DNA from 4 places in the Jeotgalicoccus sp. FSL K6-3177 genome. Region 1 is predicted to be linked to each of the others. Evidence: riboswitches for the same ligand, from Rfam matches in the RefSeq annotation. Region 1 holds a riboswitch; each other region holds the start of a gene.
What was found. A riboswitch is a leader RNA that binds a small molecule or an ion and turns the genes downstream of it on or off. The one in region 1 is predicted to bind S-adenosylmethionine.

Region 1 (7,610 bases):
TGACATGGTTAAGCATGTACCGGCTAAAGATACGCTGAAAGGTATCCTCGACAAATCGTCGCATTCAATTGATGACTTTTTTAACAAGCGGGGCACTAAATTTAAAGAGCTCGGATTAAAAGAACGTCTTCATGATTTGAGTGAAGAAGAGAAACTGGAACTGCTCGCAAGTGACGGCATGCTGATTAAGCGGCCGATGGTTGTACTTGATGATGATGTGTTATTAGGTTTTAAAGAAGAAACTTATAAAAATGCATTATTGAATTAATTCACTTGCCTAAAGTATGGCAATTGTGCAACAATAAGTATGATAAGTTAAAAGGGAGGTTTTAGCGTGTCATTACCACAAGATTTAAAGTACAGCGAAGATCATGAGTGGATTAAAGTTGAAGGAAATACTGTAACAATCGGTATTACTGACTTTGCACAGTCTGAACTTGGAGATATCGTATTTGTCGAACTTCCAGAAGAAGGCGACGACATCTCTACAGGTGATTCTTTCGGCAGCGTGGAATCAGTGAAAACTGTTTCTGAATTATATGCACCGGTTTCCGGTTCTATAGTTGCTGTTAACGAAGAGCTTGAGGACAGTCCGGAACTTGTTAACGAAAATCCATACGAAGGTGCTTGGATGCTGAAAGTTGAACTTTCAGATGAAAGCGAATTAGATAACCTTCTTGATGCTGCTGGTTACCAGGCAGTAATCGAGAAATAATAACTTAGCTCTGGACTTTTGTCCGGAGTTTTTTTAAAACCTATATTTATTGCTTAAAGTGAATTTATATTAAAAATTTAACTAAGGGTGATACGGATGAATCTTTCTGATAAAGTACTCATTGTTGAGGGAAAAACGGATAAGCGCAGATTGGAAGAAGTGCTGGTGGAACCTGTACAGATAATTTGCACCTTCGGTACGATGGGTATTTCAAAACTGGATGAGATTATTGATCAGCTTGGCGATTCTCAAATATTCATTTTATCCGATGCGGATAAGGAAGGAAGAAAAATTCGTAAATGGTTTAAAAAACATCTTAGTGAAAGTACTCATATTTATATAGATCCCAAATTCGGGGAAGTCGGACGCTGTCCGCATGACTACCTTGCAAACCTCTTGCTCAGACACGGTTTTTATGTAGATACGAGCCTAATAATGAAAGGTAAGTTTTATCGTGAAGGAAACAATTTCAACGGAAAATATATTAAAGAATATACAGGATAGAGAGTATTATATTATTTTCGGCTATGCAACGATGTGCAAAACATGCGATATCTCAGAAACGATGCTCAGCGTCGCTGCTTCTGCAAGAGAAATCAGCTATGAACGCATCAACTTAAATTTTTATAAAACACTGATAGATAAATATCAGATTCGTTCTGCGCCAGCACTGCTGCTGTTTAAAAACGGCAAACTTGTCAGGGAAGTCTACGCATTTCAATCTGTTACTTATTTAAACGAAGTTCTGGAAGAATTTCTGATTGACTAATAAAGAATAGTCTGATAATATGAATTTCAATCAAATATTAACTCTTATCAAGAGTGGTGGAGGGATGTGCCCTTAGAAGCCACGGCAACCGTCATCGTGACAAGGTGCCAAATCACTGGATTAATATCCTCAGATGAGAGGCGTAATGAACGTTTAAAAGCCTACTCATTTTTGGAGTAGGTTTTTTTAATTGTTCTCCTGGAAAGGGAAGGGATTTATATATAATGATAGATATTAGTAATGTGACTAAAATATTTAAAACTAAAAATCAAAATATAACGGCAGTAGATAATGTCGGTCTGAATGTGAAGAAAGGTGAAATTTTTGGAGTTATCGGCTACTCGGGCGCCGGCAAATCCACGCTGATTCGTCTCTTGAATGGACTGGAGCAGCCGACGGAAGGGACTGTTACAGTAACCGGTGATGAAATCAGCGGCATGACGATGAAAGAACTGCGGCAAAAACGTCAAAAAGTATCGATGATATTTCAGCATTTTAACCTGCTCTGGTCACGAACAGTCGCTGAAAATATCAGCTTTCCGCTGGAAATCGCAGGTGTACCTAAAAAAGAACGGCAGCTGCGTGTTTCGGAACTGATAAGGCTGGTTGGTCTGGAAGGCCGCGAAAACAACTATCCGAGTGAGCTGTCCGGCGGCCAGAAACAGCGCGTCGGCATTGCGAGAGCGCTGTCGAATGAACCGCAGGTTCTGCTGTGCGATGAAGCGACCAGTGCTCTGGATCCTGAAACGACAGATGAGGTGCTTGACCTGCTCGTCGATATTACGAAAAAGATGAACTTGACCATCGTGCTGATTACGCACGAAATGCATGTTATCAGAAAAATATGCGACCGTGCAGCTGTCATGGAAAACGGTAAAGTAGTGGAAGTCGGGCCGGTTATCGAACTGTTCCAGAATCCTCAGTCAAATGTAACGAAACGTTTCGTTAAGGATGATATTTCGGATGACGACCACGCAGTAGCGATGGAGGAAATAAAAGAAGCCTTCCCGACTTCAACTATCGTCAAGCTGACATTTGTCGGCACCCGTACAAAATCGCCGATTGTCTCACAAGTTATCCGGAATTACGGTCTTGATGTAAATATCCTGTCAGGAAATATTAAGCAGACGAATCAGGAGTCATACGGGCATCTTTATATCGCCCTCGATATTAATCAGGAAACACTTGAACAAATTACTGCAGAGTTTAAAAAACACGATGTCACGCTGGAGGTTGAAAGTAAATGAATGAATTTCTGACAGCATTTAAAGAAATGTTCGCCTTCGAAAACGTGAAATGGGATGCAGTTTTAGAAGCGACTTACGAAACAATTTATATGACCGTGATAGCAACTGCACTGGCCTTCCTGATCGGGCTGATACTCGGTATTATTTTATTCTTATCAAATAAAAGTCATAACGGTGTGTCAAAACCGGTTTATGGCGCAACATCATTTATTGTTAACCTGTTCAGAGCAATACCGTTCATCATTTTAATTATTTTAATTATGCCGTTCACAAAAGCAATTATGGGAACGGTAATGGGTTCAAATGGTGCACTTCCTGCACTGATTATCGGCGCAGCGCCCTTCTTTGCCCGTCTCGTTGAAATCGGTCTGAAGGAAATCGACAAGGGTGTTATTGAAGCGGCTGAATCGACGGGAGCGAACACGTGGACTATCATTTGGAAAGTGCTAATTCCGGAATCGCTGCCTGCTCTGATTTCCGGTATCACGGTGACATCAATTATGCTTGTCGGCTCTACTGCAATAGCCGGAGTAATCGGTGCGGGAGGTCTTGGTAACCTCGCCTATATGGTCGGCTTCACAAGAAACCAGCCGGATGTCACACTCGTTGCAACTGTAGTAATTCTGATCATCGTTTTTATCATCCAGATTATTGGAGATACTCTGTCAAAAGCAGTCGATAAACGCTGATCTAACAATAAAAACTATAATGAAAAGAGGCTATTACATGAAGAAGATTTTTGATATTGTCACTCTGTTTGCACTCGTATTAGTTTTAGTAGCATGCGGTAACGGTTCGGACTCAGAAGAAAGTAATGAAGGAGAGCCGGCTGAAATCTCAGTTGCGGCATCACCTGCACCGCACGCTGAAATTTTAGAAAGAGCAGCTGATATTTTAGCTGAAGAAGATATCACAGTTAACGTGGAAATCGTTAACGATTACACTACGCCTAACAGATTGCTTGCTGATGAAGAAGTGGACGCTAATTTCTTCCAGCACACACCTTACTTAGATGGTGAAACTGAATCGCACGGTTATGATTTAACAAGCATCGGCAACGTACATATCGAGCCAATGGCAGTATATTCAAACGATTATGATTCACTGGAAGATATTCCTGACGGGTCGACAATTTTAGTGTCGAATAACCCTGCTGAAGAAGGACGTTTCCTGTCATTCTTCGTAAATGCAGGTCTGGTTGAAATCGAAGAAGGCATCGAAATCCAGGATGCGACATTTGATGATATAACAGAAAATCCTCACAATTTTGAGTTCGATAACAATACAGCACCTGAGCTGCTGGTAAGTATGTATGAAAATAACGAGGCGCCGGCAGTAATTATCAACGCTAACTTCGCGATTGACGGGGGCTTAAGCCCGGTGGAAGATTCAATCGCTGTAGAAGAAGGGGATTCACCTTACGCTAACCTTATTGCCGTAAGAACAGGCGATGAAGAACGTCCGGAACTGCAAAGATTAATCGAAGTGCTGCAGTCGGAAGAAATGGTTCAGTTCATTGAAGAAGAATACGACGGCACTATTATTCCAGCTGAATAGTAACGATGCTTTAAAAGCACTCCTCTGTGAGTGCTTTTTTGATTTTGACGAAAAGAACTGTCTATCCAAAATGACTTAAAAAACAAGCCTGAAATGACCAGTCTCAATCATTCATTTCAGGCTTGTTTTATATCGTCAGCACAATCATCAGCATAAATAAGATGATTAGATATATCAGTGAATATTTTAAATTAATATTGGCCCAGCGCTCTTTATTATCAGTCTGCAATCCTTTCACAGACAGGAAAAGCCATCCTAAAGTCAGAATCAGCGAGACGGTAAAGAATATCCAGCCGAACGTTCCAAGCAGGATAAACGGCACAGGCACGAGGGCGATAACGTAATACAGGTTTTGTCTGATTGTCGCATCGACTCCGATAACGACCGGAAGCATCGGCACGCCGGCTCTTGTATAGTCAGCAAGGCGTTTAACAGCGATAGCCAGCGTATGCGGAATTTGCCATATAATTAATATGTAGAATAAGGCAATCGGGACAACATGAGCGGCGGGAGCAATTACAGCCCAGCCGATCAGCGGTGTAAATGCACCGGAGATGCTGCCTATTATCGTATTAATTGTGTATCGGCGTTTTGACCAGAATGTATACAGGACGACGTAGAAGAACCAGCCTAAAAATGAATAGACTGCTGCTTCGATTGTTGTCATCAGCATGAGAGCCAGTCCGATTACTGTCGCTGCAATCGCGGCAATCAGTACACCTTTTAAAGAAAATGAGCCGGTAACGGTCGGCCGCTGCTGAGTACGGTCCATTTTTTTATCGAGATCGTATTCAAACCAGTTATTGAACATCAGTGCACCGGAAATAACGAGGGTGCTGCCGGCCATGGTTAAAATAAAAAGCAGCCAGCGGTCCGTAAAGTTTTCGCCGTTAAAGTACAGAGCGAGCCAGTAAGCTGTAAATACGGGCAGTACATTGGCAGCGAGGACCTTGCCTTTTAATAAGTATTTTATATCGATCAGCAAATTTATAAATTTTGACGGACTGCGTGTTGAAGTATTATGTGTATTCAAAAAAATTCCCTCACAAGTGTTATAATCAATACAGTATATTATATCAGTACAGACTTATTCGCGAAATGCGGGAATAGATAAATTATGTGAACGAAAAGATGTTTCTGCAGTCATAGTACAGGGTATAAATAAAATTAACCGGAGGAGGAGAGTTTTAATGGAAAATAATGAACGGTCCTACAGTAATATAGTCCATAACGGTTTTGACAAAACACTGGTTATTATCACCTATGTGTTAATGTTTTTTACCGCCGTTATCGGTCCGTTAATTGTCTGGGTAATTAAAAAAGATGATGATCCTGCAACGGAAGTTGCCTTGCGAAATTTAGTGAACTTCGGTATTTCCTATACAATTTATTTAATTATTGCGGGCTTAACGGCGATAATACTCATCGGTTATATACTGACACCGATTATTACCGTGGCATTTTATATATTTATTATTATCGGGATTGTTAAATCATCGGACGGTGAGATTTACAAAGCGCCGTTTACGATTGATTTTATAAAGTAAAACCCCTTTGCCAGACAGCAGAAGCTGTCTGGTTTTTTGTCTGATAAATTGCACAGATAATAGAGTAATGGTAAAATTAAAGTGTATTTTAACTTGAAGATAGACGGGAGGAACTAATATGAATGACTTTGATAATTCACCGAGAACCGGTTTTGACAGTACACTGGTTTTAGTTTCCTATATCGTATCACTTTTTACAGCAGTAGTTGGACCGCTTATAATCTGGGCTCTGAAAAAAGATGATGATCCGCTTACGTCTGATGCACTCCGTCACGTTGCAAATTTCGGTTTATCGTATACGATTTACATGTTTGCTGCATGGCTGACATCAATCATTCTGATTGGACTTGTACTCGGTCCCGTAGTAACGATTGCATTTTACGTATTTGCGATTATCGGAATCGTTAAATCTGTTAATGGAGAAGTCTATAAACCGCCGTTTACAATCGACATTTTCAAATAGACAAAAGTAGATAAAATACTTCTAAATGATAGAATAGTCATTTAGAAGTGTTTTTATTTTTTTGGTGACAAGACGCATATTAAGAAGCTGAACCCTTTAAACTGCGCGCTTTTTGGGGTATAATATATAGGTGTTGCAAGGAGTCTGGTACTTTGACTATAGATTAGAATTATTATAAACTATAGAAGTATTAGAAAATCTTAAATTTCAATTGGAGGATTAGACATGGCATCTGTTTTAGAAATTAAGAATCTACACGTTGAAATAGACGGTAAAGAAATATTAAAGGGTGTTGATTTAACACTTAAGCAGGGTGAAATCCACGCTGTAATGGGACCAAATGGTACTGGTAAGTCTACACTTGCACAAGCTATCATGGGTCACCCGAGTTATGACGTTACAGGAGGTGAAGTTCTTCTTGACGGTGAAAACATTCTTGAAATGGAAGTAGACGAGCGTGCTCAAGCTGGTTTATTCCTCGGTATGCAGTATCCATCAGAGATCTCTGGTGTAACTAACTCTGACTTCCTTCGTTCTGCAATTAATGCACAGCGTGAAGAAGGCGACGAGATTAACTTAATGCAGTTCATTAAGAAATTAGATAAAAACATGGAATATCTTGAAATGGATCCGGATATGGCTACACGTTACCTTAACGAAGGATTCTCAGGCGGAGAGAAGAAACGTAACGAAATTCTTCAGTTAATGATGCTCGAGCCTAAATTCGGTATTTTAGATGAGATTGACTCCGGTCTTGACATTGATGCTCTCAGAGTTGTATCTGAAGGTATCAACAAGCTTCGCGGCCAGGAATTCGGTTCTTTAATCATCACTCACTACCAGCGTTTACTTAACTACATTACACCTGACGTTGTTCACGTAATGATGAGAGGTAAAGTAGTTAAATCAGGCGGAAAAGAACTTGCTGAACGCCTTGAGTCTGAAGGTTATGACTGGATTAAAGAAGAACTTGGCATTGACGACGAAACTGTCACTGAAGACAAATAAGACGGGAGGATCACTATGGCTACTGAATTAAATGCATTCGAACTGAACAAGGAAGAGATTATTGCCGCTGCAAATAACAGAGGCGAATCTGAGTTCCTGCTCGGTAAAAGAAAAAAAGCAGTAGAACAATTTGATAGTCTTGACATGATTAAACCTGACAAGACTAAGGTAGACAAATGGGATTTCTTTAACGTAACTTCACCAGTTGTTGAGAGCAGTACTTACAACTCTCTTGACGAACTGCCGGAAGCTGTTAAAGGATTAATTGACCTGGATAACAGTAAAAATATATATGTACAGCACA
Region 2 (7,610 bases), 980 kb from region 1:
CGCTATGGTTGCAGGTTATGCAATCGGCGGCGGCCACGTGCTGCACGTTGTATGTGATTTAACAATTGCTGCTGAAAACGCACGTTTCGGCCAGACTGGTCCTAGGGTCGGTTCATTTGATGCCGGTTACGGTTCAGGTTACTTAGCGCGTATCGTCGGCCACAAAAAAGCGCGTGAAATCTGGTACTTATGCCGCCAGTACGACGCACAGGAAGCACTGGACATGGGCTTAGTCAACACAGTTGTACCTTTAGAGCGTCTGGAAGACGAAACTGTCGAGTGGTGTGAAGATATTATGAAACACTCACCGACTGCACTCCGTTTCCTAAAAGCTTCGATGAATGCTGATACAGACGGCTTAGCCGGGTTACAGCAGCTTGCAGGAGATGCAACACTGCTTTATTACACTACAGACGAAGCGAAAGAAGGCCGTGACGCGTTTAAAGAAAAACGTGAACCGAACTTCGATCAATTCCCTAAATTCCCGTAAATTGCATATTTTAAAATATAACACCCGTCTATGATGGGTGTTTTTGAGGTGAAATTAATGTCATACAAATGGCTGGAAACAGCAAGTTTTACTTATCCTGACAACCTTGCTGTGAAATACAAAGATGAATCTCTGACGTATCAGATGCTGTATATGCATGCACATTCACTCGGTACACATCTGCAAGCTCTTAAATTAAAACGAGTCGGTTTGTATATTGATAATTCATTGGACTCTGTCAAACTGATTCACGGTCTGATGATGCTCGGTGTGGAAATGGTAATGCTGAATACGCGGTTAACTCCGGGTGAACTTAAGAACCAGCTGGAGGATGTGTCAGTCACAACGGTCATTGCGACCTTGCCGGCTGAGATTTCCGGAGTGGAAGTAATTCAGTACGATGATTTGTTTCAGCTTGAAACGCAGACTTTTATCGTCAACGATCCTCAGCCGGATGATATTTTATCGATTATGTTTACGTCTGGAACAACGGGGCGCGCTAAAGCAGTGCCGCAAACATATAAAAATCATGAAGCATCTCACTTAAATTGCCGTCAGCATTTTAATTATGACAGTGACAGCACCTGGCTGATGGTTAACCCGATTTTTCATATTTCAGGACTGTCAATCCTGTTCAGAGCTGTAATAACAGGCTGCACGTTAATCGTCGAAAATAAATTCGATGAGGCGCGCATATGGAATATTTTAAACCGGGATAAAGTGACTCATACGAGTATGGTGCCTGTTATGCTGAAGCGCCTGATGAAAATAGAAGGCACACATCATCTCGAAGGACTGCTGCTCGGCGGCGCGAGTACAACACCGTCGCTGCTGGAAAAAGCAATGAACAAAAATCTGCCGGTGTATAACTCGTTCGGCATGACTGAAACATGCTCCCAAATTGTTCAAATTTCTTATAAAGATGAAAAGATTTTAAGCGGGACCGTCGGGAATATTCAGGATTATGATATTAAAGTCGACGAAAATACAGGAGAACTGCTGATTAAAGGAGACAGTGTTGCGAACGGTTATTTAAATGCAGATATGAAGAAAGAAGACGGATACTTTAATACAGGAGATCTCGCGGAAATTGACAGCGAGGGTTATCTGTATATTTTAGACAGACGGACTGATTTGATTATCAGCGGCGGCGAGAACATTTATCCGAAAGAAATAGAGGATGCGGTATACTCGCTCAGCGGCGTCGATCGCTGTGTTGTCATTAAAAAAGACGATGAAGAGTGGGGCAGTGTGCCGGTGCTGCTGCTGGAAGAAGAAGTGGACGAGGCATTGCTGGTCAATCACTTAAGTAAGCATTTGGCAAAGTACAAGCTGCCAAAGGAAATTCACTATGTCGATAAAATTATTATGACATCGACCGGGAAGATTTCACGCAGTCAGAATCAAAAAATGTTTCTCGGCCGTTAAATACAGGTATGGAGCATTAAAGAGATAATTACTGATGTTTTTTCTTTTCGTTTACAGGCACTGGATCAAAGCCGCCTGCATGAAACGGATGGCATTTTGAAATGCGCTTAGCAGCCATGAAACTGCCCTTCATTGCGCCGTGTTCAGCGAGTGCTTCCAAAGCATAATTTGAACAGGTCGGGTAAAAGCGGCAGGTCGGCGGCGACATTGGAGAAATATATTTCTGGTAAAAATGAACGGAGCCGATTAATACTTTTTTCATTACAGCATCACCTTTTAAAATTAATACAACTATTGTAAGCTGATATATGCAAGAGTGCAACTGGGAGGATTCTATATGAAAACATTTACTGATTTTAAAGGCAGACGTGTTACATTGGAAAACAGTTACGTTGAAAATACGAAACATGTACTTATAATCCCTAAATTTAACGGCCAGTTTTTACTGACAAACCATAGAGAGAGAGGACTGGAATTCCCCGGAGGAAAAGTGGAAAATGGAGAAGCACTTGTCGAAGGTGCTCAGCGCGAACTCTATGAAGAAACGGGCGGTCTCGTGGGCGACATGCATTTTGTAGGTACATATACCGTTCACGATGGCGATGAGACATTCAGTAAAGCAGCATTTTGCTGTAATATTGAACGGCTGGATCAGCTGAAACACTATCATGAAACAAACGGTCCGATGCTGGTGGACCATATAGACGATATTCCTGAAGAAGATAAAAGTTTGCTTTTGAAAGACGATTGTATCGTTTATTTATATAATGAAGTCAGAGAAAACGGCTGTCAGTAGCGGCTGTTTAAATAAGAGAGCCCGGAACAGTGAAATTGTTCCGGGCTTTCGTCATTTTGAGAGGCTGTGTGTACGTTGTGAAATTGACAAAGTTCATAGAAGATGCTGTAAGTACGTTGTGAAATTGACAACGTACATGGAAGATGCTGCAAGTACGTTATGAAATCGACAAAGTACATGGAAGATGCTGCAAGTACGTTGTGAAATCGACAAAGTACATAGAACGTGCTACAAGTACCTTGTCAAATCAACAAAGTTCATAGTAAGTGTCCCTGTAGAAAATATGCAGCGAGCCTGCCGATTCCCAACAAAAAATCCCAGGATAATCAATATCCCGGGATTCTGCAATCAAATATATTTAAAATCCGCCTTTTTCAGCAATCGCAGCTGATTCTTCACCGAATTTTTTAAAGTTTTCTATGAACTTATCTTTAAGTCCTTGTGCTTTTTCATTGTATGCATCTTTGGATTCCCAAGTGTTGATTGGTGCAAGAATTTCTTCCGGCACACCAGTCACTGCTGTTGGAATTGATAAGCCGAACATTTCATCTTCAACGAATTCACCTAATTCGAGTTCACCGCTGATAGCACGGCGTACCATTGAACGGGTGTGTGCAAGGTTCATACGCTTGCCGACGCCGTATTCGCCGCCTGTCCAGCCTGTGTTTACAAGATAAACGTTAACTTCATGCTTGTCGATTAAATCTCCGAGCATGTTCGCATATACTGTCGCATGCAGCGGCAGGAATGGTGAACCGAAGCATGTTGAGAATACCGGCTGCGGTGTAGTAACGCCGCGTTCAGTTCCTGCAAGTTTAGATGTAAATCCGCTTAAGAAATGGTACATTGCCTGATCTTTGTTTAACTTGGCGATTGGAGGAAGTACTCCAAATGCATCTGCTGTTAAGAAGATGATTGTTTTTGGATGTCCTGCAACTGAAGGAATGCGCGCATTATCGATATGGTCAATCGGATAAGCTGCACGTGTATTCTCAGTCAGTGAACCGTCATCGTAATCAGGATTGCCGTCTTCATCGATAACTACGTTCTCAAGTACCGAACCAAATTTAATCGCTTCAAAGATTTCAGGTTCTTTTTCTTTTGATAAATTAATAGTTTTAGCGTAACAGCCGCCTTCGATGTTAAATACACCATCGTCATTCCAGCCGTGCTCATCGTCACCGATAAGATCGCGTTCCGGGTCTGCAGAAAGCGTCGTTTTACCTGTACCTGATAAACCGAAGAATAATGCAACATCTTTGTTTTCGCCGACGTTGGCACTGCAGTGCATGCTGAGCACGCCTTCTTCAGGAAGCAGGTAGTTCATAATTGAGAAGATTGATTTCTTCATTTCTCCGCCGTATTCAGTACCGCCGATAAGAATGATTTTCTTTTCTAATGATACAAGGACGAATACTTCAGAACCCGTACCATCGACTTCAGGGTCTGCTTTAAAAGTAGGTGCAGATACAATCGTAAATTCAGGATCGATTGCAAGTGCTTCTTCTTTTGTTTCAGGACGGATAAACATTGTTTTCGCAAACATGTTGTGCCAGCTGAACTCATTGACAACCTGAAGTTTCAGTTGTGTATGCGGGTCTGCGCCGGCATAGCCGTTAAAGACAAATAATTCTTCTTTGTCATTTAAATATGTAGTAACTTTATCGAATAAGTTATCGAAAATTTCCTGTGAAATAGGCTGGTTGACCTCGCCCCAGTCAATCTTGCTGTCGGATACGCTGTCTCTGACGATAAAACGGTCTTTCGGGCTGCGGCCTGTGTATTCTCCAGTCTGCGCGCGAAGTGCTCCTGTATTTGTAAGTACAGCCTCTTTGCGTCGTAAAGATGCTTCGACAAGTTCAGCGTTTGATAATTGTTTGTGAGTAGAAGGTTTATTAACAAGACCTTCGATTAAACTTTTATGGTTAACCATGATTCGCCTCCAAGTATTTTCATTAACGAAGTATTTAGAAATTAGTATAACACATTCGTTTTTATGTTTACACAATAACAGGATAAGGTTTTTGAATATTGAATTGTTTTTTGCAATGCTGATCCATAAGATAAATTTATATATCATTATAAAAGTTATAAGTATATGTTTATAAAATTAAGGATTTTTCACAGCTTGCTTTTGGGTTTTATAATTTAATTATCTAAAAAGCTGCTGCAAATAAAACTTGTTAATCTTGATTTGCCCATTCCAATAATGTAAGATGAATAATAAGTTATCTCTTATCAAGAGGTGGTGGAGGGATTCAAACCCTGTGAAGCCAGAGCAACCTCCTTTTCAAGAAAGGTGCTAAAGAATGCAGAGTAATTCTGACCGATAAGAGAAAAGGGCGAGCCTTTTTCTCTGTTTATTATGGAGAAAAAGGCTTTATTTTTTGCTTTGAAGAGATGGCTAAATGAGCTTTAAGAGGAGATTTTATAAATGTCAGAACGTAAATTATTTACTTCAGAGTCAGTCACAGAAGGTCACCCGGATAAAATTGCAGACCAGATTTCAGATGCGATTCTCGATGCAATCTTAGAAGGCGACCCGTATGCGCGTGTTGCCTGTGAAACAGTAGTCAACACAGGTCTTGCGATGATTGTCGGGGAAATCAGCACAGAAACTTACGTCGATATTCCAAGAACAGTGAGAGAAACCGTTAAGGAAATCGGCTATGTCGATGCGAAGTACGGTTATGATTATAAAACAATGTCTGTCTTAACGGGAATTGATGAGCAGTCAGAGGACATCGCTGTCGGTGTAAACAACGCTTTTGAAACCCGCGAATCACAAGGAGTTTCAACAGGTGCAGGCGACCAGGGCTTAATGTTCGGTTACGCGACGAACGAAACGAAAGAGTTTATGCCGCTGCCGATTTCATTAGCGCACAAAATTTCACGCCGTTTAACAGAAGTGCGTAAAGATAATACAATTTCCTATCTGCGTCCGGACGGCAAATCACAGGTAACGGTTGAATACGATGAAAACGGCAAACCGTCAAGAGTCGATACGATTGTTATCTCTACCCAGCATCATGAAAATATTCCGGCGACACAAATCTACGATGATTTATTAGAATACGTGATTCAGGAAGTAGTTCCTGAAAATCTCATAGATGAAGAAACTAAATATTTCATCAACCCGACAGGCAGATTTGTAATTGGCGGACCGCAAGGGGATGCGGGTCTGACAGGACGTAAAATTATCGTCGATACTTACGGAGGCTACGCTCGTCACGGCGGCGGCGCCTTCAGCGGCAAAGACCCGACAAAAGTTGACCGTTCCGCAGCTTATGCAGCACGTTATATTGCAAAAAATATCGTAGCGAGCGGTGCGGCGGAAAAATGTGAAATTCAGCTGGCTTATGCCATCGGCGTATCCCAGCCGGTATCTATTGCGGTCGATACTTTTAATACAGGAAAATACGACGAAGAAAAAATTACAAAAGTCATCAGAGAACTGTTTAATTTATCACCAGATGGTATTATAGATATGCTAAACTTGAGAAGACCAATTTATAAACAGACTGCGAGTTATGGACATTTTGGTCGTACGGACATCGACTTGCCTTGGGAGAGACTGGATAAGGTCGATGCACTGAAAGATCTTCTTAGAAATAGCTAATTTAAGCAGTTGCGAAAGAGAGGAATAATATGAATACTAATATTTTTACAGATCCGATATTTATCGCGGTCGCAGCAGTGCTTCTCATCATTGCAATCTGGTTTTTAGTATATTACTTTAAACACCGCAATGAAGTGAAAACTGTGGAACAAACTTATTCGAAAGAAAAAGATTCACTCGTTGAGAAATACGAAAGTGAACATGAGGAAGAACGTTTAGAGCACAAGAAAGAAATGTCCGCTTTAAATGAAAAATATCATAATGATACGACACTTCTCGATAACAAACTTTCGAGCCTGCATCAGTTTACTGTAGATAAAGGCGAGTATTTGACAGACCTTTCTTTAATTCAGTTAAAAGACAAACTTGTTAAAGATGAAAAAATCCGTGAGACGGATATGATTATTCTGTCGAACATTTATTTACCATCAAGAAATTACACAAATACACGTAAAATCGATCATTTAGTTTTAACACGCACGGGTATTTATCTGATAGATTCTAAATACTGGAGCGGTCATATTTTACACGGTGTGAATGAAAGCCAGTTTGAAGAAGTACCGTATATTGAATCATTCTTCGATTTACTGGAACTCGATAAGCAAAAAGAACAGACTTTAATTTTTGAAAAGGCAGATGCGTCGAATGTATCGGTTAACCACTACAACGGCATTATCGATGAAACGAAAGTAACTGCTGAAAAACTTAAAAACAAATTTAAATTACAATACGACATCGTTCCGATTATTTACTTCAATCCGAAAGATAACGGCAATTATTCAATTACCAACTATTCGGAAGATCCATCGATCAGAGTAATCGTCGGTCAGGAAGACTTGGAAGCATTCTTCCTGAAGTATGTATTCCACGGCAGATTCCAGTACACAGTTAAAGATCTGGATGAGATTGCGAATGCCTTACTCGATCAAAGTCTGTAACTTTGTAAATTGAAACTAATCGTCCTATAATTATTTATAGGACGATTTTTATATTTTGGAGGGAAATTAAATGGCAGAAGAAATTATCGTAATCAATCCTGCAACTCAAAAAGAAGCGGGACGCGTAAAAAAAGACAGCAAAGACGAAATTGAGAAGAAAATTAATACTGCACATGAAAAATTTCAAAACTTTAGAAAAATGAATGCCGGGGACCGTTCGGATTTACTTTTCAAATGGTCGGAAAAAATCGATGAGAACAGACAGGAAATCGCAGAACTCGTCACGCTGGAAGGCGGCAAGCCGCTTGCTGAAGCACTCGGTGAAGTCGACTATGCCAA
Region 3 (7,610 bases), 450 kb from region 1:
TCGACACTGCCATGCCTTCTTTAATGCCGTCTTTTTCTCCCTTATCAATCGTAAAGGATTCGAGCCACTGGTCAGGTGCACGTGAAATAACCCGGGCATTGACAGTCTCGTAAGCCATACTGGAACTTACTTCCAGAGACTCTCGCAGCTCTTCGTTTTCAGCCTTGAGACGTTCATTGTCCGCCTGCAGCTGCGGCAGCATATCGAGCTGCTGTTTCAGTTCCTCGTTTTCTTCAAGTGCACTGAAACTTCCTGCAATGTTTGAAAATATATTTCCTATAAAGCTGAACGGCGCATCGACAACCTTTTGAGTCGCGGCTGCCGTATCACCGGTGAACTGCTCCGCTTTCGTTGTGGAATCTCTGTCCGACAAAGAAAAACCGATTAATGCAATTAATACTACTATGCCAAACAGCACGATTAACATGCGGTTTCGATTAAAAAACTTAGTCACTCTCATGCCGCCCCCAAAATTTAATATCTGGGTAAATAATACCACATTTGATGACAGACAATAAACTAATCTTGATAGAGTTCTTTAATCTCACGGAGTCTTTCTGTAAATGTTTTTAAGTCTTCATCTGCAACGGCCAAAGATATGCGGATATAATCTTCGGCTCGGGACCCGAAAGGTTTCCCCGGCGTTGCAAGAATAGACTGTTCTTTCAGCAGGTACTGAACAAAACTTTCGCCGTTAAAACCTGAGGGGACTTTTATCCACCCGAAAATGCCGCCCTGAATCGGCTCTATTGGGATATTTAAATCCAGCAACGCTTTATTAATAAAATTTTTACGCTTTTTGAATATTTCATTCTGTTCAGGAATCAAAGTATCTGCATTGTCGAGCGCCGCTGTTGCCGCGTCCTGAGTAACACCGAAAACCCCTGCATTCGTATGATCCTGAAACTTATTAATACTTTCTATCATCTCTTTATTCCCGGCTGCAAAACCGATTCTGTAGCCGGACATATTAAATCCTTTCGACAGCGAATAAATTTCCATCGATACTTCAAAGTCCGGATCACTTTGTAAAATGCTCGGGTGAAGACCGTCATAGCCGAAAGCAGCATATGCAAAATCATGAACAATCTGTGTTTTTGTGCCTTTGAACCGTTTAATCACATCATCAAAAAATGATTTATCTGCGGCTGCCCCGAGCGGATTGGATGGATAGTTTAAGTAAATAAGGTCCGTTTCTTTAAGTTCTGCTTCGAGCGAATCAAAGTCAGGAAGATAATTGTTTTCTCTAAGGAGCGGCATATCGATCAGCCTTGCCTGCGAGAGTTCCACAGCAGTAATATAATCTGCGTAACCGGGATTCGGCAGCATCACGCCTGCACCGGGATTGATATGAGCGAGCGGAAAGTTAACCAGTGCATTTTTCGTGCCGAACAAGATGGCTATATTTTCATCTTCAAGGTCTACATCGTAAGTTCTTTTATAAAATCGCTTTATGCTGTCTTTTAGTTCCGGCTTGCCGCGAAATGCGCCGTATTTTTGATTTTCTACTTTATCAACAGCTTCTTTAACTGCATCGGTAATGACTTCAGGCGTCTGTCCATCGGGAATACCGACTGCAAGATTTAAGAGCGGCTTATCGCCGACTTCGAGCTCTGCATTCATCATACTGCTGAAATAGCTGGGACTTAATGATTTTAAAAGTTCGCTTGCCATTTATTCATCCTCCTCCGGTTTGTCGAATCCTTTAAAGTCAGCATCAATCACTTCGTTAAATTCCTCCGACCCTACAGCCTTGATTAAATCTTCTTCCAGTTTCGTTCCGGCATCATCGCCGTTAATTACAATTTGATTTCTAAAGTATTCATTCATGTTTTCAAGGGCAAGGGCATCGGAAAGCTTCATATCACTTGCGAGCGCAAAGTTGCCCGGGACAAGCGACAGGCCGATTTGGTCAACGCTTCTCGGCAGCTGGCCGGCGTCCTGATAAATAAACTCGAGATTTTTTTTATTATTTATAATGTCTGCTTCATCGATAGCAAACATATCTGCGTCGTCACTGATGGTAATCAGCCCCGCGTCCTGCAGTGTTAAAAAACCGCGGCTGGAGTTGACTGGATCTAAAGGCAATGCTACTTCACTGCCGGAAGCAATATCTTCCAGCGAACTGAATTCACTGCTGTAAAGCCCCATGGGTGCCGTCGGCACCTGAATGATATTTTTTAAATCAGCATCATTTTCTTCATTATAACTGTCCATGAACAGGACGTTCTGAAAGAGATTGGCATCGAGGTCGCCATTTGAAAGCGCGTTATTCGGCTGAATATAATCGCTGTATTCAACGATTTCGACCGTATAACCGTTCTCTTCCAAGACGGGTTTTAAGGCAAAAGATGCCATATCTGCAAATGGTCCGCTCGATGCACCAATGGTAATCACTTCACCCTCGTCTTCATATAGAAGTATGCTAGTGCCGGCTATAACGGCTAAAGTGCCAATTAAAAATATTATAATTCCGCGCATTATTTCTCCTCCGTTCTGTTAGAGATAAAGTCTCCAGCCCACTGGACAATCTGCACGATAACAACGAGGACGACTACTGTCACAATCATCGTCAGCGTGTCATATCGGTAATAGCCGTAACGGATTGCAAGGTCGCCGACCCCGCCTCCGCCTACAACACCCGCAGTTGCACTGAAGGCGATAATTGAAATTATCGTCAGTGTGATTGCCTGCGCGATGCTTTTCTTCGCTTCCGGCAGCAGCACATCCGTAACGATTAAATAAAGCGGAGCACCGCCTGCAATACTCGCTTCGATTACACCGTCTTTTACACTGTTAAAACTGGATTCAACGAGACGTGCAAACAGCGGCACTGCTGCAATTGACAGAGCAACACTTGCAAAAACCGGGCCGTGTGAAGCATTAACGAGCCAGGTCGCAAACGGCATAATCGCCACAATCAGAATAATAAAAGGAAACGACCTGATAATATTCACAAGCCAGCCGAGCACGCTGTTTAAAGGTTTAATTTTAAACAGCAGCGGATGCTGCGTAATGTAAAGCAGAATACCGAGCGGCAGCCCGATTAACACTGCAAAAAATATTGAAATAGAAACCATCAGCGCTGTCTCGAGCAAAGCACGGTACAGCAACGGCCAAAGCTGGCTGAAATTATCCAATGTAACCCACCCTTTCGATTCCCGTTGTTTTATCGATATGTGTTTTAAGACGTTCTATTTCCTGAGCATCTCCGGATACTTGAAACATTAAAAAGCCGAGCGGTTTTTCTTTAATATATTCAATTCTTCCGTTGAGAATGCTTATATTCAAATCAAAATTCCTGTACAGCTGATTTAAATAATTCTCCTCGGCGTTTTCACTTAAAAACTGAATGGTAATAACTTGATTACCCGGCGTTTCTTTAATTTGCGACGGGATTTCAAAGTTATATATCTCCTGAACGAAATCTTTCGTAATTTCTTCTTTAGGATGACTGAACACGCTGTACGTTTCGCCGCTTTCAATAATTTCACCGCCGGACATTACGCCTACCCGATCTGCAATTTCTTTAATAACTTCCATTTCGTGAGTAATAATCACAATGGTAATACCGAGAGTTTTGTTGATATTTTTCAGCAAGTTTAAAATACTTTTCGTCGTATCCGGATCAAGCGCACTCGTCGCTTCGTCACATAAGAGAATATCCGGGTTATTGGCAAGTGCTCTCGCGATACCGACACGCTGTTTTTGCCCGCCGCTTAAATTTGATGCATTGATAGATGATTTATCGTTTAAACCAACGAGTTTCAGTAACTCTTCAATTCTTGCGGGCACATCTTTTTTACTGTATTTGCTCGCTTTCAGTACAAATTCTATATTCTCATAAACTGTCTTTGACTCGATTAAGTTAAACTGCTGGAAAATCATGCCGATTTTCTGCCGGCGAATCCTGAGAGCCTTTGGTGTCAGTTCGGTAAGATTATCTTCTCCAACGATGACAGAACCTGCCGAAGGTTTCTCAAGCAGATTAATCAGTCTTAAAAGAGTACTTTTCCCGACCCCGGAATAACCGATTAGACCGTAAATTTCACCGGTTTCGACCTTCAGGGATGTCGGCTTTAATGCCTCAACACTTCTGCCTTTTAAATGATACGTTTTTGAAACGTTATTCAGCTGAATGCTCATGAATTCCCTCCTCTATGTAATAAAAAAAACCATTTATCTAAATAGACAAATGGCGATGTGTGATTATCTTCCAAGCCTCTGCCTGCAGGAATTAGCACAGTACTTAAAAGCCTGCTGCTGAGACTTCCCAGGGCCTGATCCCTCCGTCTCTCTGGATAATTTCTTATTTAATTGTATTTCATACTAGTCTAACCAGAATTAATTGTCAAACAATTTTTAATAATTTCTAATCAGCCCGCTGCTACAGTACCTTTATATGTAAACCTGCCGCGGCAGTGTCTGCATATATACCGTTTATCGTAACCTTTAACCCTTTTCGTAAACTCGTAGCTGCATTTTCTGCACTCATATAAATAGGCCTGCCCCTTGTATTTATAGCTCCGGGTTTTGGCAATGCCGAGGCGTTCCAGCGTCTCCGTAAATTCACGATCCGAATCTCTGTAAGGTTTCTTTAGTGTGTACAGTGCATAATGAACACATTCGTGGTAGAGCACATCGAGAATGATTTCCCTGGAGTTATTAACGAGAAAAGTGTGGGACATAACAATTTCTTTCGAAACAACCTGCTTCTTCTGATATTTTATTTGAAACACGCCGAGCTTAGATTTCATTCTTTTTGATATTCTGATTGGAATTTCGAGTGTGAGTCCGAAATTTTCAGCGAGAAATTTACGGGCACAGCTGTGTAATTCATCACTGTTCATAATATGTTCACCTTCTTAGTGTTTAAATAGCCTTAAAAAAGGCAACAAAAAAAGGGAGATCCAAAGTCTCCCTAACAGATAAATAATATAATATGATATCTAGGCCAAAGGCACTATCGAAGAACGACTTAGTTAATGATATGAAGAGTATAGCTTTAACTTTTGTTTGTGCGTTCTGTTATGTATTTCTTAATATATTCTCATTATATTTTAATGTTCAAAACATTTCAAGCCTATCAGCGAATTTCTTTTACTTTGTAACGTGTTTGTAATAAACGTAGTAAAATTTCCATGAAATTATTTCTCTTTAGTGTAATTATTGACTATTACCTTTAAAATAGCAAATTATTAACTGAAATATATGCGGAAATATTTCAACTTAATTTTCGGCAGCTGCAAGGACAATATGCATATCCACCGTAATTTCTTTATTCCCCTTATCCGCAAATCTCTCTATCTGAGCTGTATCTGCATGCCAGCCGAGCGGTGTCATGGAGATTAAATCTTTCAGTGCAGCAGCGTCAAGAAATTTCGTATAAGTTATCCGTTCTTCTTTCACAAGCCTAACATTCTTCTTCATTAATTCAAGTGTATCATTGTTTTCATATTCTTTCCCGTCTGTATCGCTGAACAACTCCCTGCGGAGTTCTTTTAAATACCCGCTGCCCGGGATCACTTTTATAATTATACCGTCTTCAGCTAAAATCCTTTTAAATTCAGAGTAATTTGCAGGCGATAAAAAATTCAGTATGAATTTGCAGGACTTGTCACTAAGCGGCGGGTTCGCAAGATCTCCAACAATCCACAATGGATTTCCGTAATTTTTCGCCGCCATTAAGATACCCTCTTTTGAAATGTCCAGGCCGATACCCGTCAATGTTTCTGTATTTACTTTATCAAGTATCGTCTGCAAATGAGACCCTTCGCCGGAACCCGCGTCAAACAGCAGTGAATCTTCTGCTGAATGTTTTATTATTATATCTGCAATTTTATTGTGTACCGGTTCATATAATTTTTCATCACAGATTATTTTTTGACGCGCATTAAATAATGCATCATCGTACTGGGTACCCACAGACTTTTTAAGAATATTTACATAGCCCTGCTTGGCGAAATCAAAAGTGTGATTATTGACGCAGACCAGACTTTTCAGCTCTCTCACTTCCACAGGTTCATGACAAAGCGGACATCTTAATTTTCTGCTTATATTTTGTGCAGTCATTGCACTCTTTTCTCTTTTTTTCATTTAAAATCCCTGCCTGAACTTATATTAAAATAAAAATATTACCACGCCGACTGTGAAGAAGACCAGACCGATAATCGCGGGAATAAACGCCGCTACTGTCTGTACCTTTGTGCCGCCGATTAAACAGCGCTTTGGTTTTTCCGGGTCGTACAAAACAATCAGTTCATATCCTATCGGGTAACCATTGTTAATCGACCCGTGAGCGGTCACATTTTTCTTTCTTCTGTAAATGACGCCGCCTGCTTCATATTCAATAACCGGATAAAGGTTATTATCGCTGCCCTGCACTTTATCGACAACCTTCCCTGTCGTTTCTGCGGTACATTTTCGTTTTTTTACTGCGACTCCGAAAACATAAATTATCAGTGATATTAAAATCATAAAAAGTCCTACGGACCCGAAAATCACAGTTAAAATCTGCTGGTCTGACATAACGACACTCCTGTTGAATTTCCATTATAGTTTCAAGGAATAATTATATCACAGGATAATGTTAAGGATTGTAAAAATAAATGCAGCTGTTTAAAATACATGTTATCTTTTACATAAGACTACATGCCTAGGAGAAATTAATGAACAAACTCAGAATATTGTTAGAAATATTTTTGGTATCGACAAGACTCGGTTTAACATCCTTCGGCGGCCCGACAGCCCACCTCGGTTATTTCCATGCTGAATATGTTGAAAGAAAAAAGTGGATGAGTGAAAAAAGCTATGCGGATTTAGTCGCACTCTCACAATTTCTGCCGGGACCTGCATCGAGCCAGGTCGGTATCGGTGTCGGTGTAATGCGAGGCGGTGTGCTCGGCGGACTGACATCATTTATCGGTTTTACCCTACCCTCTGTTATAGTATTGATGATTTTTGCTTCCCTGATGACAACTTTTGATATCAGCGAAGCAGGTTGGATACACGGTTTGAAAATTGTTGCCGTTGTTATCGTACTCCACGCGATTATGGGAATGAGTAAAAATCTCACACCGGATATAGAAAGAAAAGTAATCGCACTCTTTGCACTGGTCGCGACTCTGCTCTTTCAATCGGTGTTTACCCAGGTCGGTGTTATTCTGATTGCAGCGGTCATCGGTTTTATTCTTTTTAAAAATCATGAAGCAGATGATAATAAAAAAGCGCCGACTTTCCCTATCAGGAAAAGTTTTTCTGCGGTCTGTTTAGCACTATTTTTCGTACTGTTATTTGCCTTACCTGCTCTTCGTGAATTAACCGGCTCATACTGGATCGCAGTAGTAGACAGTTTCTACCGGTCAGGCTCGCTTGTATTCGGTGGTGGACATGTTGTACTTCCGCTTTTAGAGCAGGAACTCGTTCCAATGGGATGGATTTCTGCAGAAGAATTTCTTGCAGGCTATGGTGCAACGCAGGCTGTACCTGGCCCATTATTCACTTTCGCCGCTTATCTCGGAACAGTAATGAACGGCTGGATTGGCGGACTTGTTGCAACTGCGGCAATCTTCCTTCCCGCTTTCCTCTTAATATTAGGAGCCTTGCCCTTC
Region 4 (7,610 bases), 560 kb from region 1:
TATATCAGACTTGAAAATCTTACTTTTAAATGACAAAACGGCACTGCAGCTAACTGGCGGCAGTGCCGTTTTTCTTAAGTTATGATTTACCTTTCAATAAGGCATACCAGTACATAATCGGCAGCATATTCTTTTTGAACTGATAAAAAATCATTTTATCATCAGCCTGATTCAGGAAAGTCGTTTCTTTCGGCTTCCGGTCATAACCGAATTCCGCAAGAATCAGTTCACCGTATTCAGTGGCGATAGGACAAGCTGTTCTGCCGTCGTATTTATGAGTGGGTTCCTGATCATTCATACGTTCAATCAGATTATCGACCAGCACCGGCAGCTGTTTTCTGACAGCAGCGCCCATTTTTACTGTCGGCAGGCTGGATGAATCGCCAAGAGAAAATACAGTAGTATATTTTTTGTGCATCATCGTGTGTTTATCAACGTCTACCCAGCCTTCTTGATCCAGCAGACCGGACTTTTTTAAAACTGAAGGACCATGCATCGGCGGTGTAATAACGAGCATTTCAAAAGGTATAGTATGTGTTTCGCCAGTATGCGTATTTTTGAATACAGCCTGTTTCTGTTTGCCTTTAACTTCAATCAGTTCTTCGTTCAGTTTGTAATCGATGTGTTTTTCTTCCATTTGACTAATTAAACTGTCATTATATTTCTTTACTTCAAACAGTTCTTCCCGCCCGATTCTGAACATTATATCGACGTTACGATCCTGCTGTTTGATAAAATCATCCATTGTAAACAGCGAGTTTTCCGCAGAAACACCGCCTTTAATTTTTGCTTCTGGCTTGGTTACGATGATGTTGCCAGATTTTGTATTTTTAAGTGATTCGTAGGTGTATTCGACGAGATTATATAAATAGTTAGTACATACACCATTGTGTCCGAGTGATTCCCGTGCGCCTTTAATGGCATCGTAGTTAAGTTCGATACCGAGAGCGACGATTAAAAAATCATAACTGATGAGGGTATCATCAGCCGTTACTTCACGTTTAACAGGGTCTACATTTTTTACTGCTGCCTGAAGCCAGCATGCTCCCTTCGGTATAACTTTTTTCATCGGTTTCCAGGTTGAATCCAGCTTTTCATCACCGCTGCCGACGAGCGGCCATGCAGGCTGGAAATAATGATAGTCGTCCGGTTCTATAATTAAAACATCATCTTTTAAATCTTTCTTTTTAGAGAGTATGCGGCTTGCGGTTGAAATGCCGCCGGTCCCTCCGCCGAGAATAACTAATTTATAGTGCTTCCTCATAAGAACACCTCCGTGTTATTGGAAATATTCCCGTTTACACAGAGGTTACTCATAATATAATTTATTCTTATGATTTATATTTCCGACAATGCCCGGTCTAAATCTTCCGTTAAATCTTTTACATTTTCGAGGCCGATTGATAAGCGCAGCAAATTAGCCGGTGCTTTCGTCAGTTCCTGTTCGACTGAAGCCCTATGCTCTATATAGCTGTGTGTGCCGCCGAGACTGGTTGCCTGTGTGAAGATTTTAACTGTATTGGCTATTTGAAGTGCATCGGAATCACTTCCTTTAACTTGAAATGACATCAGGCCGCCGAAATCGCTCATTTGTTCTGCTGCGATGCTGTGTCCCGGATGATTTGGGAGGCCGGGATAATGTACAGCTTCAACGTTTTCGTGCTGGCTTAAAAATTCAGCGATTACTTTAGCATTTGAACAGTGTACAGACATTCTTGCAGATAAAGACTGTACTCCGCGCAGTGCCAGCCAGCAGTCAAATGATGACGGTACTGCACCTTTCGCGTGCTGCCATGTTCTAAGACGGTTAAGCATTGGACTGTCTTCTTTTGCGACAACAGCGCCGAGTAATAAGTCGCTGTGTCCGCCGATATACTTGGTGACCGAATGAAGTGAAAAATCTGCACCCAGAAGAAGCGGGTTTTGAAGCACAGGTGTTGCGGTTGTATTGTCCACAACAGTCACTGCTCCTGCTTTTTCAGCTATTTTTACGACTTCAGCAATGTCAGTAACTTTAATTTGCGGATTTGACGGTGTTTCAATCCAGACTATACCCGTTGCTTTGCTTTCCACTGCCTGCCTCAGCTGGTCAAGATTTGTCATATCCACTGCAGTAATATCAAAGCTTTTGCCTAAATCAGTTTCTTCAAGTAAAGTGAGCACACCGAAATACATATCATCCGGCAGAATAATTCTCCGGGGTTTATCTTCAGGCAGAACTTCCATGATTGCTGAAATTGCAGCCATCCCGGATGAAAAAGTTACGCAATCATGTCCTTGTTCAAGCGCGGTCAGACATTCTTCCAATGAACGGCGGTTCGGGTTATCGCCGCGGCTGTACATAAAACCGTCGGTATAAGAACCGTCAGCAGACCGTTCGTAAGTAGTAGACAAGTGAATTGGTGTTGTCACTGCCCCCGTGACCGGATCGACTTGTCTGCCGGCATGGATTGCTTTCGTTTCAAAACGCATATATATCCCTCATTTTTAAGTTTATATAAATCAGTATACAGATGACTTTTATAATTATCTATAAATTCAGACATATTTACTATGAAAACAGAGGATTGTTTCCCGTGAAAAAAGGGTAAAAGAATAAAAATGCCGGGAGGAGTTTTTTGATGGAAATTAAAAATATCGAACCGGAAGCAATACCGGACTTTGAACAGCAGCTGCAGCTTGAAAACGTAAAGTATTTAACACTGTGCACAGAAGAAGGCATCATCGCCTGTCTTGCCGGTACAATCAGTCCAAATGATAATGAAATCGATGTGCATTATAATTTTACGGAAGACTTCAATGAACCTGTGGCAAAACAGATGTACGATTCATTTATGAAACAGAATATCAGTGAAGATATAACGTTTAATCCTCAAAGTGAAAAGGAAGAAGTCTTTATCGAATCACTGTAAATTAAAAGCTCCCAATTAAGGGAGCTTATTTGTTTTACCAGCCGATGTCATTTAATTCAAGTACTGTCGGGATTAAAGCACCGTCATATTCTTCTTCAATAAATTCAGCAGTATCTTCTTCCTGATAAAGTTCAGCAATTCTGTTATATGTTTCATTTTCCGCATCTTCACTATTAGCAGCGATGATATTTACATAATCAGTTGCTGTGTCATCTTCGCGGTAAATAGAGTCGTTAATCGGGTGCAGATTTGCATCTTTAGCAATACCGTTATTAATAACACCGAGATCTACATCTCCTAAGGCACGTGGAATTTGTGCCGGTGCGACTTCTTCAAACTGATAATCATTCGGATTGTCAACGATTGCATTTTCAATTGAATCGAGGCCGTTATAATCTTCGACGAGCGTAATTAAACCAGCATCCCGAAGCAGCATCAGAGCACGTCCCTGGTTAGATACATCATTCGGCAGTGCGATTGTACCGCCGTCCGGAATGTCATTAACGTCTGTCAGTGAGTCAGAGTAAATTCCCATCGGGGCAAGATTCGTTGTGGCAATCGGAACTAAATCCAGATTTCTTTCTTCGATAAATTCATCAAAATACGCGACAGTCTGAAATGAGTTTAAGTCTATTTCGCCGTCAGCAAGTGCAGTATTAGGCTGTACGTAATCATTAAATGAAACAATCTCGATTTCAATATCCTCTTCTGCAGCTTTCTCTGCTACATAATCCCATACTGCTGTGTCTGTTCCGCTGATGCCGATAGTGACTTTTTCTTTACCGCCGTCACCGCAGGCTGAAAGCACAATCCCTATTAAAAGCAAACTGGTAAATAAAATGACTTTTTTCATAATTTATATCCTCCTGTTATTATCTTCTTCTTACAACTCTCGCGAGCTTGTTGCCTGCTGACTGCAGACCCTGCACCATAATAATTAATATGACGACTGTAATCAGCATTGTGATCGTGTCGAACCTCTGATAACCGTATGTGATTGCCAGGTCGCCGATGCCGCCGCCTCCGACCGTGCCGGCCATGGCAGATGCACCAACTAATCCGATAATGGAAATGGTGAAATTTACAATGAGAGAACCGAGAGCTTCCGGAAGAACGAATTTTATAATTGTCTGCATCGGTGTTGCTCCCATCGCGTCGGCCGCTTCTAGTACTCCCTCGTCGACTTCAAGCAGAGAACTTTCCACGAGCCTTGAGATATAAGGTCCGGCAAAGAAAACCATCGGTACAATCGCAGCTTCAGTTCCGATGGAAGTTCCTACGATAAATTTCGTAACCGGAATTATTGCCACAAGCAGGATGATGAACGGCAGTGATCTGAAGACATTAATCACTGCATTCAGTACTGTAAAGACAGCTTTATTTTCTAAAATCTGACCGGGTCTAGTGACGTATAACAGAATGCCGAGCGGCAGTCCGAGTATAATCGAGAAAATAAACGAAATACTGACCATCTGCACGGTTTCTAAAAATGCTTCCAGTATTGTACTCCAGCTAACCAGCATATGTACTCACCTCACTGTAATGAACATTGTTTTCTTCTAAATAAAGTAATGCTTTTTCGAGTTCGGCAGCTGAACCGTCGAACTGAACGATTAAATTGCCGAACGGTATACCCTGCAGCTCGGTAATATTGCCGAACAGCACATTCACATCTAAATCATAAAGCTTGCTGATTTGTGATAAGTATGGTTTCACTGCGAGCTGATTAATGAAATTGATTCTGTAAATATGCTGATTGTCGCTTTCCTGCACCAGATCCTGCACATAATTCGGGAGCTCCGTCTGCATCACTGTATTAACGAACCGTCTGCCGGTTTCTGTTTCAGGATTAGAAAAGACATCGAAAACAGAACCGCGTTCAATAATTTTACCGTTCTCCATTACCGCAACTTTATGGCAGACATCCCGGATAACGGACATTTCGTGAGTAATCAGCAAGATTGTAATATTGTATTCCTTATTAATCTTTCTAAGGAGTTCAAGGATGGACTCTGTTGTCTGAGGATCCAGTGCAGACGTTGCCTCATCACACAGCAGAATTGACGGGTTGGTTGCAAGTGCCCGGGCAATACCGACACGCTGTTTTTGTCCTCCGGACAACTGGTCAGGATACTGTGACGCTTTATCCGACAGGCCGACAAAATCAAGCAGTTCAGTAACACGCGCTTTGATTTCATTTTTCGGTGTCTTATTTAAAATCAGCGGCATAGCAACATTCGTATATATCGTTTTTGAATTTAAAAGATTAAAATGCTGAAAAATCATACCGATTCGTTTTTTTGTTACTCTCAGTTCTGACGGTGTGAGTGCAGTTAAATCTTTACCGTCGACTATGACTTTCCCTTCTGAAACACTTTCCAGCTGGTTGACACAGCGGATCAAAGTACTTTTGCCTGCGCCGCTGTATCCGACGACACCGTATATTTCTCCGGCATCGACTTTGAAATTAATATTATCCAGAGCATGAACCGGTGCTTCGCTGCCTGGATACGTTTTATCTACATCGATAAACTCAATCATTAAAAACGCTCCTTAAACATAGTTAAACAGTATGAATTAAAAAATGTAATAAAAATACACCAGTATATAACCGGTGTTTTTTGGAAAACCAGATATACATTCCTGAAAAAGAAAATAACCTCTTCTTAAAATATAAGAAGAGGCCGATGTATATTCGCTCTTCTCATCTTTTAGCATGATGCTACAGGATTTGGCACAGTACATTATGTCTGTTGCCGAGATTTCACAGGGCCAGTCCCTCCATCTCTCTTGATAAGAAAATAAGTTATTTGATTATTTAATTTAAACTAACTATAGGGCACAGCAGAATTAATGTCAACACGGAATCTGAAATTAATTTTAAATGAATTACAGAGCATACTGTTTGATACTATTCATAACAAAGTTTATATAGCTGTTTTCATGCGGGACAAAATTATCTCTGTTAATCATTTTACCGTTAATATTAATCGAGTATATTTCTTCAGTCCACAGTTTTTCAAACACAGGCAATTCAATTTTGAAAATATCAGATACTTCGTCATCTATAAATACATAATCAGGTGTGGTATTTTCCGGAATCTTATATATAAATACATGGCATAGTTCTTTGTCGATAAAATCATCAATAATAATTTCATCCTGTACTGGACCTGTATAAATTAAATCGTTTAGTGTAAGACTAATACCTAGTTCTTCTTTAATTTCCCGGACACCATCTTTAACGCTTTCGTCAGAACTTAAATGACCCGCTGCTGTAATATCTAACATATTTGCAAAGTCTTTCTTGTCGGGACTTCGAAGCTGAAAGTGGATGAAGATTCTGCCATCTTCTTTACTCAGGAACCAGCAATGAAATGTTTCATGCCAAAGACCTCTTTTGTGTACTTCAGCCCTTGAAGCGGTCCCTTTTAATGTCCCTTCTGAATCAAATACCTTAAGCAGTTCGTTTTCCATAGTGCGCCACTCCCATAGACTAAAACATCTGTACAAAGAACAAACTGATTGTTTCCCAGTAATACTGAATGACTACGAACAGTACTGCAAATAATATCGCAGGCAGCATATTCGCAACTCTTATATTCATCAGACCGAGCAGTCTGATTCCAATCGCAATAATCATTACACCGCCGGTGCCTGTAATCGCGATAATAATATCATCCATCAAATCAGGCTGGATGAAGCGGTTGATTTGAGAGGCTGACAAGGCGATGGCTCCCTGAAACAGAAAGACAGAGATGGCTGAGAACATAATGCCGATACCCATCGTGGATGTCAGGAAAATAGCGAGCACACCGTCGATTAAAGCTTTTGTCAGCAGTACGGTGTGATCATTTCTGAGCCCGCTGTCGAGAGCACCGATAATGCTGACTGCTCCGACGACATACACTAATGTGGCGGTAACAAAGGCAGCAGCAGCTCCGCCTTCTGTTGCTCCGGTTTTTGTTTCGAGCCAGATGCCGAAGTGATTCATTTTATCTTCAATTTCCCATTTTTCACCCAGCATGGAACCAAGAGCCAAGCTCGCAACAACGATAATAAGTATACTGTTGGCTTCTAAGGCCATATCAATTCCGATGACGAGTACGGTAATAGACAATGCCTGGAGAATGGTTGATTTCATATTTTCATTAATGTTTCTCCAAAACAAACCGATGAAGCTGCCTAAAATAATAGCCAGAGCATCTACGATAGTTCCAAACAGCGCCATGTCCAATTCCTCCTCGTCCATAAATATCTAACCTAATATATCACAAGGAACACGGCGGTTATATATAAAATCAACTATCCGGAATAGTTGGACAGTTTATAAATATCTTATTTGATTTATAACTTTGCAGTAATATTTTCGTATATATTTATAACAATGATAAAATTATTAATATCTAATCAGAGATCTGAGAGAAAGGTGATTATTATTCAACTGCTCTATCTTTTTATCACTGTAATGATTTTAATTATAATTATTTCCCTGGTAATAAAAACATATGAGTTCTTTAAACTGAAGAAAGCTGTTAAGACGCTGTGGTACAGGCAGGAAAGACTGAAGACAACTGCAGAATATTATATTCATTATCATAACTATTTCGTTAATATTATGGAAAATGAAAATACTGCTGACAGAAATGTTGTGGATAATGAAACTTGGAATGATCTCGATATCAGCGAATTGATGAC

Region 2: it holds a riboswitch for S-adenosylmethionine, as region 1 does, so the genes downstream of both, metK (methionine adenosyltransferase) here and MHH58_RS03405 (methionine ABC transporter ATP-binding protein) in region 1, are expected to answer to the same signal.
Region 3: it holds a riboswitch for S-adenosylmethionine, as region 1 does, so the genes downstream of both, MHH58_RS05520 (methionine ABC transporter ATP-binding protein) here and MHH58_RS03405 (methionine ABC transporter ATP-binding protein) in region 1, are expected to answer to the same signal.
Region 4: it holds a riboswitch for S-adenosylmethionine, as region 1 does, so the genes downstream of both, MHH58_RS00500 (methionine ABC transporter ATP-binding protein) here and MHH58_RS03405 (methionine ABC transporter ATP-binding protein) in region 1, are expected to answer to the same signal.

The regions. Positions count from the first base shown of each region.
Region 1 is NZ_JBBOSK010000001.1:664,661-672,270, forward strand. It holds gene MHH58_RS03385 (Spx/MgsR family RNA polymerase-binding regulatory protein) at 1-268, shown strand, start outside; gene gcvH (glycine cleavage system protein GcvH) at 335-715, shown strand; gene MHH58_RS03395 (toprim domain-containing protein) at 812-1,219, shown strand; gene MHH58_RS03400 (thioredoxin domain-containing protein) at 1,170-1,484, shown strand; SAM riboswitch class I at 1,526-1,624, shown strand; gene MHH58_RS03405 (methionine ABC transporter ATP-binding protein) at 1,709-2,731, shown strand; gene MHH58_RS03410 (methionine ABC transporter permease) at 2,728-3,420, shown strand; gene MHH58_RS03415 (MetQ/NlpA family ABC transporter substrate-binding protein) at 3,458-4,288, shown strand; gene cyoE (heme o synthase) at 4,416-5,321, opposite strand; gene MHH58_RS03425 (DUF4870 domain-containing protein) at 5,479-5,835, shown strand; gene MHH58_RS03430 (DUF4870 domain-containing protein) at 5,954-6,298, shown strand; gene sufC (Fe-S cluster assembly ATPase SufC) at 6,524-7,306, shown strand; gene sufD (Fe-S cluster assembly protein SufD) at 7,322-7,610, shown strand, end outside.
Region 2 is NZ_JBBOSK010000001.1:1,647,105-1,654,714, reverse strand. It holds gene menB (1,4-dihydroxy-2-naphthoyl-CoA synthase) at 1-490, shown strand, start outside; gene menE (o-succinylbenzoate--CoA ligase) at 548-1,918, shown strand; gene yidD (membrane protein insertion efficiency factor YidD) at 1,947-2,180, opposite strand; gene ytkD (RNA deprotection pyrophosphohydrolase) at 2,256-2,714, shown strand; gene pckA (phosphoenolpyruvate carboxykinase (ATP)) at 3,073-4,647, opposite strand; SAM riboswitch class I at 4,947-5,050, shown strand; gene metK (methionine adenosyltransferase) at 5,149-6,333, shown strand; gene MHH58_RS08160 (nuclease-related domain-containing protein) at 6,363-7,271, shown strand; gene MHH58_RS08155 (NAD-dependent succinate-semialdehyde dehydrogenase) at 7,342-7,610, shown strand, end outside.
Region 3 is NZ_JBBOSK010000001.1:1,119,124-1,126,733, reverse strand. It holds gene mreC (rod shape-determining protein MreC) at 1-460, opposite strand, end outside; gene MHH58_RS05535 (aminotransferase class I/II-fold pyridoxal phosphate-dependent enzyme) at 520-1,674, opposite strand; gene MHH58_RS05530 (MetQ/NlpA family ABC transporter substrate-binding protein) at 1,675-2,481, opposite strand; gene MHH58_RS05525 (methionine ABC transporter permease) at 2,481-3,140, opposite strand; gene MHH58_RS05520 (methionine ABC transporter ATP-binding protein) at 3,133-4,146, opposite strand; SAM riboswitch class I at 4,207-4,308, opposite strand; gene MHH58_RS05515 (SprT family zinc-dependent metalloprotease) at 4,377-4,850, opposite strand; gene MHH58_RS05510 (putative RNA methyltransferase) at 5,230-6,096, opposite strand; gene MHH58_RS05505 (DUF3592 domain-containing protein) at 6,121-6,528, opposite strand; gene MHH58_RS05500 (chromate transporter) at 6,669-7,610, shown strand, end outside.
Region 4 is NZ_JBBOSK010000001.1:101,834-109,443, forward strand. It holds gene MHH58_RS00470 (ABC transporter substrate-binding protein) at 1-33, shown strand, start outside; gene MHH58_RS00475 (NAD(P)/FAD-dependent oxidoreductase) at 80-1,264, opposite strand; gene MHH58_RS00480 (trans-sulfuration enzyme family protein) at 1,339-2,472, opposite strand; gene MHH58_RS00485 (hypothetical protein) at 2,622-2,912, shown strand; gene MHH58_RS00490 (MetQ/NlpA family ABC transporter substrate-binding protein) at 2,947-3,765, opposite strand; gene MHH58_RS00495 (methionine ABC transporter permease) at 3,785-4,435, opposite strand; gene MHH58_RS00500 (methionine ABC transporter ATP-binding protein) at 4,425-5,453, opposite strand; SAM riboswitch class I at 5,614-5,712, opposite strand; gene MHH58_RS00505 (NUDIX hydrolase) at 5,802-6,389, opposite strand; gene MHH58_RS00510 (DUF554 domain-containing protein) at 6,409-7,143, opposite strand; gene MHH58_RS00515 (MutS-related protein) at 7,342-7,610, shown strand, end outside.